2 regions of the Mesorhizobium sp. M0621 genome follow, and region 1 is predicted to be linked to the other one. Evidence: riboswitches for the same ligand, from Rfam matches in the RefSeq annotation. Region 1 holds a riboswitch; the other holds the start of a gene.

Evidence for each region. A riboswitch is a leader RNA that binds a small molecule or an ion and turns the genes downstream of it on or off. The one in region 1 is predicted to bind S-adenosylmethionine.
Region 2: another riboswitch for S-adenosylmethionine. It lies ahead of NKI38_RS22425 (O-succinylhomoserine sulfhydrylase); the one in region 1 lies ahead of metX (homoserine O-acetyltransferase MetX).

The regions. Positions count from the first base shown of each region.
Region 1 is NZ_JAMYQF010000020.1:52,700-57,911, reverse strand. Features, by position in the region: gene NKI38_RS16180 (glycosyltransferase) at 21-1,013, opposite strand; gene NKI38_RS16175 (Stf0 family sulfotransferase) at 1,131-1,994, opposite strand; gene metW (methionine biosynthesis protein MetW) at 1,943-2,557, opposite strand; gene metX (homoserine O-acetyltransferase MetX) at 2,616-3,785, opposite strand; SAM riboswitch at 3,898-3,975, opposite strand; gene hisC (histidinol-phosphate transaminase) at 4,113-5,212, shown strand, end outside.
Region 2 is NZ_JAMYQF010000036.1:42,720-47,931, reverse strand. Features, by position in the region: gene NKI38_RS22440 (Hsp33 family molecular chaperone) at 1-494, shown strand, start outside; gene apaG (Co2+/Mg2+ efflux facilitator ApaG/CorD) at 538-930, opposite strand; gene NKI38_RS22430 (ceramide glucosyltransferase) at 1,181-2,332, shown strand; gene NKI38_RS22425 (O-succinylhomoserine sulfhydrylase) at 2,347-3,534, opposite strand; SAM riboswitch at 3,592-3,669, opposite strand; gene NKI38_RS22420 (2'-deoxycytidine 5'-triphosphate deaminase) at 3,768-4,862, shown strand; gene NKI38_RS22415 (ABC transporter substrate-binding protein) at 4,964-5,212, shown strand, end outside.

The DNA.
Region 1 (5,212 bases):
AAGGGATCGCGATAAATCGCCTAGCTGTGCCCGACATAGTCAGGCACGGTCTCGATTTCGTCGCGAACCATGCCGGCAGCGAAACTGAACTGGCCCCAAAACGCCAAGCCATAAAATGCCTGACCGACAATCAGGGAAAATGGAATTTGCCAAAGCGGCATCCCTGCTTCTCGGGCGTGGCCAACGATACGTCGTGTTGTGCGCCACGACATGGTGAACCATCGGCTGAAAGACTTCGCCACCCGTTGCGTGCGGCTAGGCGCACTAAGCTCCACATATTTGCGGTCGGCATCGCGACCGGTTACCAGTGCACGCCAGTAAAAGAATTTCCAGCCACGTGGAGAGTAATGGCAAGCGCGTGCATTGACATTATAGATCTTGTGACCTTCAAGTTTTAGCTTGCGCATCAGCAATGTGCAGGAGACTTTGAACCCATTATGTTTTGGAAAAGGATTTTTCGTAATCCAGTCGCGCCGAAAAGCTATATTATTGGCGTTAATTGCTCTCTTTGAAGCAAATCTCCCGTCTCCATGTGCCATGGGAAAAAACCAAATCAAAGCAAATGTTCTAGAAAAGAAATCATCATGCAATAGGTAGGTATATCCGTTCACGCAAACAATTTCAGATTGTGCGAACGGCTCAAGTAAAGTCGATAGCCATCCTGGTTCAGCTACGGTATCTGAATCGGATAAGACAATTACGTCCCCATCGGCTTTCAAGATTCCATTGTTCTTCAGGTCGTAATATCGCCCTCCTGGGCAAGCGGCAAAGATGACATCGGCAACTCGTTCCAGTTGCGGCGCTTCCGCTGTGATGTCGCTACGAAGCGATTTTGCATCCGCCTCTGTTCCGCCGTGGGAGATGACAACCTTCGGTCTGGCTAAGCCGGCTGAGGAAACCGAAGTGATTTCACGCGCCAGCGCCTTCAGTCCAACGCCGACTTCGCCCCAATCTATGGATTTGGCGTTCTCCATTTCCAAGACGAGCGAGTATGTTGCGCGTTCCTCAGCCATCTCTGCACCGACCATTCATCAGCGTCTAGATGGCTATCGTCGCCGCAACCCAACGTAAAGACAACCCTATCGATCAAGCGACAGTAGATTCGCAAAGCGCTCCTTGTCACTTTTCGATCAGATCGGACGCCGGCCCAGGTTTCTAAGAGTGCCGAAAGCGCGATGATTGCTGAGGTTGAATTTTGAGGGGTCCGAGTATTGCGACAAGAAGCGCTCCCTCCACTCCCTATTGACGTTGTCTCGTTGGATTTCGAGACCTGAACTGGGGGCTGGTGCAGATTCAGCAGATTCAAATGTGAGTTGCGCGCCTACCAGACTCGCGACTTTCTCAAGGCTGGCCTGTGGATTTGCCAAGAGTTCCTCGTATGTCAAGGACAGGAAAGACAATCCGTTTTTTGCAAGCCAGATGTCCCACGACAGATTCTCCAGCACGATTTTTTCAAGGGCCTCCGCTATCGATGCGCCGTCATAGCGTGGTGAGTTCTGAACAGCCTCAGTAGAGCGAAACCGACCGGTCTGACGGGCGCGTGACCAAGAGATTGCCTGACCAAGGAGATCGCGGCGAGTCAAGCGCACGTAGTGCAGCCCTGGAAGGCTGGCTGGGAGATCCACAGTCTTGGCCACCTGCACAAACTGGCTTGCAAACAGTTTGGCAGCGTAAATTCCAGAGGGAGACCGCCCATCTTTCAATGCACGCAAAACCTGGGCACGGGGATCGCGAGGATAGTTCGGCATTGCGAGAACACGGCGGCCACCGAACCACTCGAGGGGGTTGCCAAGCTCGGCGGCTGCCATCAATCCGGCCAGATGATTGCTGCCGCTGCGCGGTGAGGTGCAGATGAGAATTCCGGCTTTCAACCCAGCCAGCATTTCCGGCGGGATTTCAACTGGCAGAGGGCGCCTACGAAAAAGATGCATGGCGATCAAAACTACCGCTTCAGCAAGAACACCGCCTGCTGGCCGAAGAAATTCCAGAACCACCACGGCATCGACAGGCCGATCTTCTGGCCATTGGCATCGAGTGCGGTTGCTTTTTCCACGGTCGCGCCGAGTTCGTCGCACAGATTGACGAAGTCGCGGATGGTGCAGAAATGGATATTGGGCGTGTCGTACCAGGAATAGGGCAGGTCCTTGGTCACCGGCATGCGGCCCTGGATGAACAGCGACAGGCGCACCCGCCAGTGGCCGAAATTGGGGAAGGACACGATCGCACGGTTGCCGATCCTGAGCAGTTCGTCGAGCACCAGCTTCGGGTTGCGGGTGGCCTGCAGGGTCTGCGACAGGACGACGAAGTCAAAGCCCTTGTCGGGATAGAATTCGAGGTCCTTGTCGGCATCGCCCTGGATGACCGAGAGACCGCGCGCCACGCATTCGTTGACACCACGTTGCGACAGTTCCAGGCCACGGCCGTCGACTTGCTTGGTGTCCTGCAGCAGTTCGAGCAGCGAGCCATCGCCCGAACCGACGTCGAGCACGCGCGACTGCGGCGGGATCAGGTTGGCGACGACCTCGAGGTCGACGCGCTGGTTGCGGTTGACACTCATGGCTTTGCCTCCTGCCTGGCGCATGATCCTGGACAGCCAAGTCTGCAACTTTTCGGGGTCATGCGTTGAGCCCTCTGGCCCGGGCCGCCGAGCCGATGAAGCCGTTGATGGCGGCAAACAGTTCCGGCTCGTCGAGCAGGAAGGCATCGTGACCGCGGTCGGTCTCGATCTCGACGAAGGACACCGATGCGCCGGCCGCGTTGAGCGCATGCACGATCGAACGGCTCTCCTCGGTCGGAAACAGCCAATCCGACGTGAAGGACACCAGGCAGAAGCGGGTTTTGGTGCCGGCAAAAGCGTCGGCCAACCGGCCGCCATGGTCGGCGGCGAGATCGAAATAGTCCATCGACCGCGTCATGTAGAGATAGGAATTGGCGTCGAAGCGATCGACGAAGGTCATGCCCTGGTGGCGCAGGTAGCTCTCGATCTGGAAGTCGGCGTCGAAGCCGAAGGTCAGCGCTTCGCGATCCTGCAGATTGCGGCCGAATTTCCGGTGCAGGGCGGCCTCCGACAGATAGGTGATGTGGGCGGCCATGCGCGCCACCGCCAAGCCCTTTTCCGGGCGTTTGCCGTGCTCGAAATATTTGCCGCCATGCCAGTCCGGATCGGCCATGACAGCTTGCCGGCCGACCTCGTGGAAGGCGATGTTTTGCGAGGAATGGCGCGCGCCGGTGGCGATAGGCAGCGCCGAGAAGACGCGCTCCGGATAGCTCGACGCCCATTCCAGCACCTGCATGCCGCCCATCGAGCCGCCGAGCACGCAGAACAGTTTTTCGATGCCGAAATGGTCGATCAGCATCTGCTGCGCGCGCACCATGTCGCGGATGGTGATGATCGGCAGGTCGAGCCCATAGGGCTTGCCGGTGGCGGGATTGGTCGAGGCTGGGCCGGTGGATCCCAGGCAACCGCCGATGACGTTGGAGCAGATGACGAAGAAGCGGCTGGTGTCGATGATCTTGCCGGGGCCGATCAACACCTCCCACCAGCCCGGCTTGCCGGTAACCGGATTGGTGCTGGCGACGTGCTGGTCGCCAGTCAGCGCGTGGCAGACGAGGATGGCATTGGAACGGGCGTCGTTCAGCGTGCCATAGGTTTGGTAGGCGATCTGGAACGGCGACAGCAGCGTGCCGGCGTCGAGCTTGAGCGGCTTGTCAGGTCCAAAACGCAAAACCGGGCTCGACGGTTGGTCGGCCTCGTTGTTGGCTTTGCGAGCACGCAGAGCGGCCATTGCATCCATCTCACACCTTGATCCCTGCACCGTGCTTTTCGAAAATCGATGCCGATGCGGTGTCCGGCCGGCGCGGGCAATAAAAAACCGGCATTGCAGTCGCAAAGCCGGTTACAGGATGCAAACGGCCCTTTAGCAAGTTGTTTAACGTGGCTGCAAGCCGACCGGCCAAATCACCACGGGAGTTCGTACTCCTTCTAGGGCTGCGGCAGGCCGGCGTCAACGGCCAGCCTTGATCCGGCGGCTGTCACCTCTCGACATTGCGACCTACGGCTTGTATTTCCGCTGCGGCTTCCCTGAGGAAGCGTTTTCGACGGATTTTGTGACATGAACCAGACACCGGACAAGGCACGTCCAACCCCGCGCGCGGGCATCATGGACATCGACGCCTATGTGCCGGGCAAGAGCACGGCGCCTGCCGGCGTTGCCAAGGTCTACAAGCTGTCATCGAACGAGAACCCGCTCGGTCCCTCGCCAAAGGCGATCGAAGCCGCGCGTGAGATTGCCTGCAAGCTCGATATCTATCCCGACGGGACCGCCAGGCGGCTGCGCGAAGCGATCGCCGAAGTGCATGGCCTCAACCCGGCCAACATCATCTGCTCCAACGGTTCCGACGAGATCCTCGGCCTGCTGGCGCAGACTTATCTGGCGCCCGGCGACGAGGCCGTCATCACCGAACACGCCTTCATGGTCTACAAGATCTATATCCAGTCGGCGGGTGCCGTTCCGGTGACGATCAAGGAAACAGACGAGCGCGCCGACATCGACGCCATCCTGGCCGCCGTCACGCCGCGCACGAAAATCGTTTTCCTCGCCAATCCCAACAACCCGACCGGCACCTATGTGCCGTTCCAGGAGGTGCGCCGGCTGCATGCAGGTCTGCCCAGGCACGTGCTTCTGGTGCTCGACGCGGCCTATGCCGAATATGTCCGCCGCAACGACTATGAAGCCGGCATCGAACTGGTCGGCAGCGCAGAGAACGTGGTGATGACCCGCACCTTCTCCAAGATCGGCCTTGGCGGTGCGCGGATCGGCTGGATGTACGCGCCGATGCACATCGTCGACGCGATCAACCGCGTGCGTGGCCCCTTCAACGTCAATGCAACGGCGATCGAGGCCGGCATTGCGGCGATCCGCGACCGCGCCCATGTCGAGCGCAGCGTCGCACATAACGAGACCTGGCTGACCTGGCTGACCGAGGAGTTCACAAAGCTTGGGCTGCGGGTGACACCGAGCGTCGGCAATTTCATCCTCATTCATTTTCCTGACGATCAGAAACATTCTGCGGCAGCGGCGGACGACTACCTGACGGCGCGCGGCTATATCCTGCGGCGCGTTTCCGGCTACGGCTTCCCCAACGCGCTGCGCATGACCGTCGGCACCGAAGAGGCCAATCGCGGCGTTGTCGCTGCTCTCACGACATTCCT
Region 2 (5,212 bases), on a different contig from region 1:
CGGAGCAGATTCCGACCGATCTCAGGCTTTCGGTGGCCAAGCTGCTGACGCCCGGCCCTGGCGGCGCCCGCGAGCAGTGGCGCGCCGGTGGCATCCTGGCGCAGTTCCTGCCGCAATCGCCAGAGCGCATGCGTGTGCCGGACCTGCCTGGCGGCGATGGCGATCCGCGCGAGGAGATCCACGATCCGGCCGACAATTCCTGGCAGGAGTTGCTGGCGCTGCTCGGCACCATCGAGCCGACCGAACTGATCGACCCGACGATCGGCGCCGAGCGGCTGCTCTACAGGCTGTTCCACGAGCATGGCGTGCGCGTCTTTGGCGGCGTTCCGGTCGCCGACCAGTGCTCGTGCTCCCGGGACAAGATCCGCGGCATCCTGGAGGGTTTCTCCGCGCAGGAGATCAAGGACAGCACCGAAGATGGCGGCATCCACGTCGCCTGCGAATTCTGCTCGAAGCAATACGACTTCGACCCGGCGGAATTTGCGGCTCAGTAGAGAAAACACGCCTCGCCGGCTGCCTCGCGGCCGGCGAGGCAAATTAGTTCACCGTCCGCCGCGTCCCCGGCAGGTCGAGTGAAAAGGCGGGGATGGCGATGTCGAACGTCTCGCCCCGCTCGTTGCGCATCGTGTAGTGCCCGACCATGATGCCGGACGGTGTCGAGAGCGGGCAACCGGACGTGTATTGGTAGCTGTCGCCGGGATTGAGTTCGGGCTGGTCGCCGACGACGCCTGGGCCGCGTACCTCTTCGACCCGGCCGGTGCCGTCGGTGATGTGCCAATAGCGCGACAACAGCTGCACGAAGTCGTCCGACTGATTGTCGATCGTTATCTGATAGCCCCAGACATAGCGGTTCTCGGACGGATCCGAGCGGTCCTCCAGATAGAACGGCCTGACCTGCACTTCGATGTTGCGCGTGACGGCGCTGTACATAAGCGGCTCCAAAACAATCCTGTAACTTTCGGCGCTCCGTGGTGGCCGGTCAACGGTACGCATCCTGTCATCGCGGTCTGATGTGCAGGTGCCGGCAAAGAATGTCATTTAAGTGACACGTGACAATGGTCAATGATGGTCTGTGCCGATCAATGCCGCGCGACTCGGGCGCTCTGTCGAACTGTTGAGATCTGTCGTCATCCCCCTAGATTGTTCTGGTGGGCGGCTTTCCTGGAGCTACCGGATCTCGATGGAACTCACTCTCATAGCCGCCGCGCTTTCAACTGCTCTCATCCTCTCAAATCTCGCCAGCATCGTGCTTGCCGCGTCGCGTCTGAAACGGCGCCGCATTATAGCGCCGCCCGTCGGCAAGCCGCGGCCGGTGTCGATCGTCGTGCCGTCGCGTGGCGTGGAACCCTTCACGCACGAGACACTGGAGCGCGCCTTCTCGCTCGACTGGCCGCGCTACGAGCTGGTCTTCTGCGTCGCCCATGCCGACGATCCGGTGGTCAAACTGATAAACAGGGCGATTGTCCTGTTTCCCAAGGTGCCGGCCCGGCTGTTGGTCGGCGACGACCGCATCAGCGCCAATCCGAAACTCAACAATTGCGTCAAGGGCTGGGAAGCGGCGCGGCACGATTGGGTGATCCTGGCCGATTCCAACGTGTTGATGCCGAGAGACTACGTCCAGCACCTGATGGCTGCATGGCGGCCGGACACTGGCCTTGTCTGCTCGACGCCGATCGGTTCGCGGCCGGCCGGCTTCTGGGCTGAAGTCGAATGCGTTTTCCTCAACACGCTGCAGGCACGCTGGCAATATGCGGGCGAGGCGCTTGGCCTTGGCTTTGCCCAAGGCAAGAGCATGCTCTGGAACAAGCCGATGCTCGATGCCAATGGCGGCATCCGCGCGCTGGCCGCCGAGATCGCCGAGGACGCCGCCGCGACCAAGCTGGTCAATGGCCTCGGCCTGCGCGTCAATCTCGTCGCCTCGCCCTTCGAGCAGCCGCTCGGCCTGCGCACATTTGGCGAGATCTGGTCGCGCCAGGCCCGTTGGGCTCGCCTGCGCCGCGTCACCTTTCCCCTGTTCTTCGCGCCTGAAATCCTGACTGGCGCGGTGGTGCCGCTGGTGCTGGCGCTGATTGCGGCGGCAAGCGCCGGCATCAGCCTCTGGGCAACCGCCATTGCCGTGCTGGCAGCCTTCTACCTTCCCGAGTGCATTCTGGCCCGCTCAAAGGGCTGGTACCTGTCGCCACGCATGGTCGCGGCGATGGCAATGCGCGACCTGATTCTGCCGGCGATGTGGGCGCGCGGCTGGCTCGGCGGTGCCGTCGAGTGGCGCGGCAATGCGATGACGATCGGCACAAAGGCGGCCGAGCTGGAAGAGACGCCGTCCGGCGCCTGAAAGCCAAAGGCCTCCTATTTGGCCTTCAGCGCCTGCGCGATATCCTCCAGCAGATCGTCGGTGTCTTCCAGGCCGACCGACAGCCTGAGCGTGCCCGGCCCGATGCCGAGTTCAGCACGCGCCTCGTCGCTCAAATTCTTGTGCGTCGTCGTCGCCGGATGGGTGATCAGGCTCTTGGCGTCACCGAGATTGTTGGAGATCAGCACGATGTCGAGCGCGTTCTGCAGGGCGAAGGCCGCCTGCTTGCCGCCCTTGACGTCGAGGCAGATCAGCGTCGAGCCGCCCGACATCTGCTTCTTGACGACATCGGCCTGCGGGTGGTCGGCCCGGCCGGGATAGATGACACGGGCGATTTCCGGCCGCTCGGCCAGGAAATCCGCGATCCGGCCCGCGCTTTCCGTCTGCTGGCGTACGCGCAGCGGCAGCGTCTCCAAGCCCTTCAGCAGCGTCCAGGCGTTGAAAGGTGACAGGCTAGGCCCGGTGTGGCGGAAATAGTCGTGCAGGTTCTCGTCGATCCACTTCTTGTCCGACAGGATGACGCCGCCGAGACAGCGCCCTTGGCCGTCAATGTGCTTGGTCGCCGAATAGACGACGATGTGGGCGCCGAGCTGCAGCGGCTTTTGCTGCAAGGGCGTGGCGAAGACATTGTCGACGATCAGCCTGGCACCGATCGAATTGGCAAGCGAGGCAACCGCGGCGATGTCGACCACTTCCAGCGTCGGGTTGGTCGGGCTCTCCAGGAAGAACAGCTTGGTGTTCGGCTTCACCGCTTTTTCCCAGTTGGCGATGTCGGTGCCGTCGACCAGCGTCGCTTCGATGCCGTATTTCGGCGCCAGCGTCTCGACCACCCAGCGGCAGGAGCCGAATAGCGCGCGCGCCGCCACGATATGGTCGCCGGCCCTGGCGCTGCACAGAAGCGCTGCCGTCACCGCGGCCATACCGGAGGCGGTGGCGCGGGCGTCCTCCGCACCTTCCAGCGCGCACATGCGCTTTTCGAACATGTCGACGGTCGGATTGGCGTAGCGCGAATAGATGAAGCCCGGCTCCTCACCCTTGAAACGGGCTTCGGCGGCCTGCGCCGTTTCGTAGACGTAGCCCTGGGTGAGGTAAATCGCTTCCGACGTTTCGCCGAAAGCGGAACGCAGCGTTCCGCTGTGCACGAGTGCCGTCTGAGGCTTCCAGTTGCGCTTGTTGGTGCTCATCGCTCTTCTTCCAGACACAAAAAAACCGGCCGCGAAAGTCGCAACCGGTCCATACGGCCTTGCGGCCCGACGGTCCTTTAGCGACTTGTTTAACGTGGCTGCAAGCCGACCGGCCAAATCACCACGGGATAATGACCCTTTAGACCCGTGCCACGCTTGCGTCAATTGCCGGCTTCATTAAGAGGTTTGTACCAAGCAGGTTCCGAAAAAGCCTGCCCTCTAGGAGCAGAGCCTTGCGGCAGACAGGCATTCTTCCCGATCAGGACATCTCGGCGCTGTTCCAGTCCGGCGCGCTGAAGTCGGCGCGTGCGCTTGACGCCGACCAGATCCAGCCGGCCAGCCTTGATCTCAGGCTCGGCGACAAGGCCTGGCGGGTGCGTGCCTCCTTCCTGCCGGGTCCCAACCATAAGGTTTCGGAAAAGCTCGACCGGCTGCAACTGCACGAGATCGACCTGGCCGAGGGCGCGGTGCTGGAGACCGGCTGCGTCTATATCGTGCCCTTGCTTGAAAGCCTGGCATTGCCGGCGGACATTTCGGCTTCGGCCAATCCCAAGAGTTCGACCGGGCGGCTCGACATCTTCACCCGCGTCATGACCGATCGCGGCCATGAGTTCGACAAGATCGCCGCCGGCTATCACGGGCCGCTCTATCTGGAGGTCAGCCCGCGCACCTTCCCGATCGTCGCGCGCACCGGCTCGCGCCTGTCGCAGATACGCTTCCGCACCGGCAATGCGCTGCTGTCGGAAGCCGAACTGCACGAACTGCATCGCACGGAGATGCTGGTTGCCACCGAGCCGCCGAACATCTCCGGCGGCGGCATCGCGTTGTCGATCGACCTCAACGGCGATCAAAACGGGCTTGTCGGCTATCGCGGCAAGCATCACACCGGTCTCGTCGATGTCGACAAACGCGCCGCACAGGAGGTCGTCGACTTCTGGGAGCCGATCCACAAGAGCGGCGCCGGCGAGTTGGTGCTCGACCCCGATGAGTTCTACATCCTCGTCAGCCAGGAAGCGGTGCATGTGCCGCCGCTCTACGCCGCCGAGATGACGCCTTTCGATCCGCTGGTCGGCGAGTTCCGGGTCCACTATGCCGGCTTCTTCGATCCGGGCTTCGGCCATTCGGCATCCGGCGGCACCGGCAGCCGGGCGGTGCTGGAAGTGCGCAGCCACGAAGTGCCGTTCATCCTCGATCATGGCCAGATCGTCGGCCGTCTGGTCTACGAGCATATGCTGAAGCGGCCGCAGGCGCTCTATGGCACCGATCTCGGCTCCAATTACCAGGCGCAGGGCCTGAAGCTGTCCAAGCATTTCCGCGCCGCGCGCTGAACCCCACTACCCCCCAGGCAAAATACTTGCCTGCGCTGGCTCGCCATGCTTGGCTGCCTTGCTGGTCGTCAAGCTGGCGGCGTTCAAGGGGAACCAAGAAAATGCAGATTTCGAAATGGATCATATCGGCAGCAGGCGCTGCCATGCTGGTGTTGGCGGCCGGCTCTCTATCGGTGCAGGCAGCCGAGAAAATCAAGATCGGCACCGAGGGCGCCTATCCGCCGTTCAACACCATCACTTCGGACGGCAAGGTCGAAGGCTTCGATATCGACATCGCCAATGCGCTGTGCGCGCAGATGAAGGTCGAGTGCGAAATCGTCACCCAGGACTGGGACGGCATCATTCCCGCC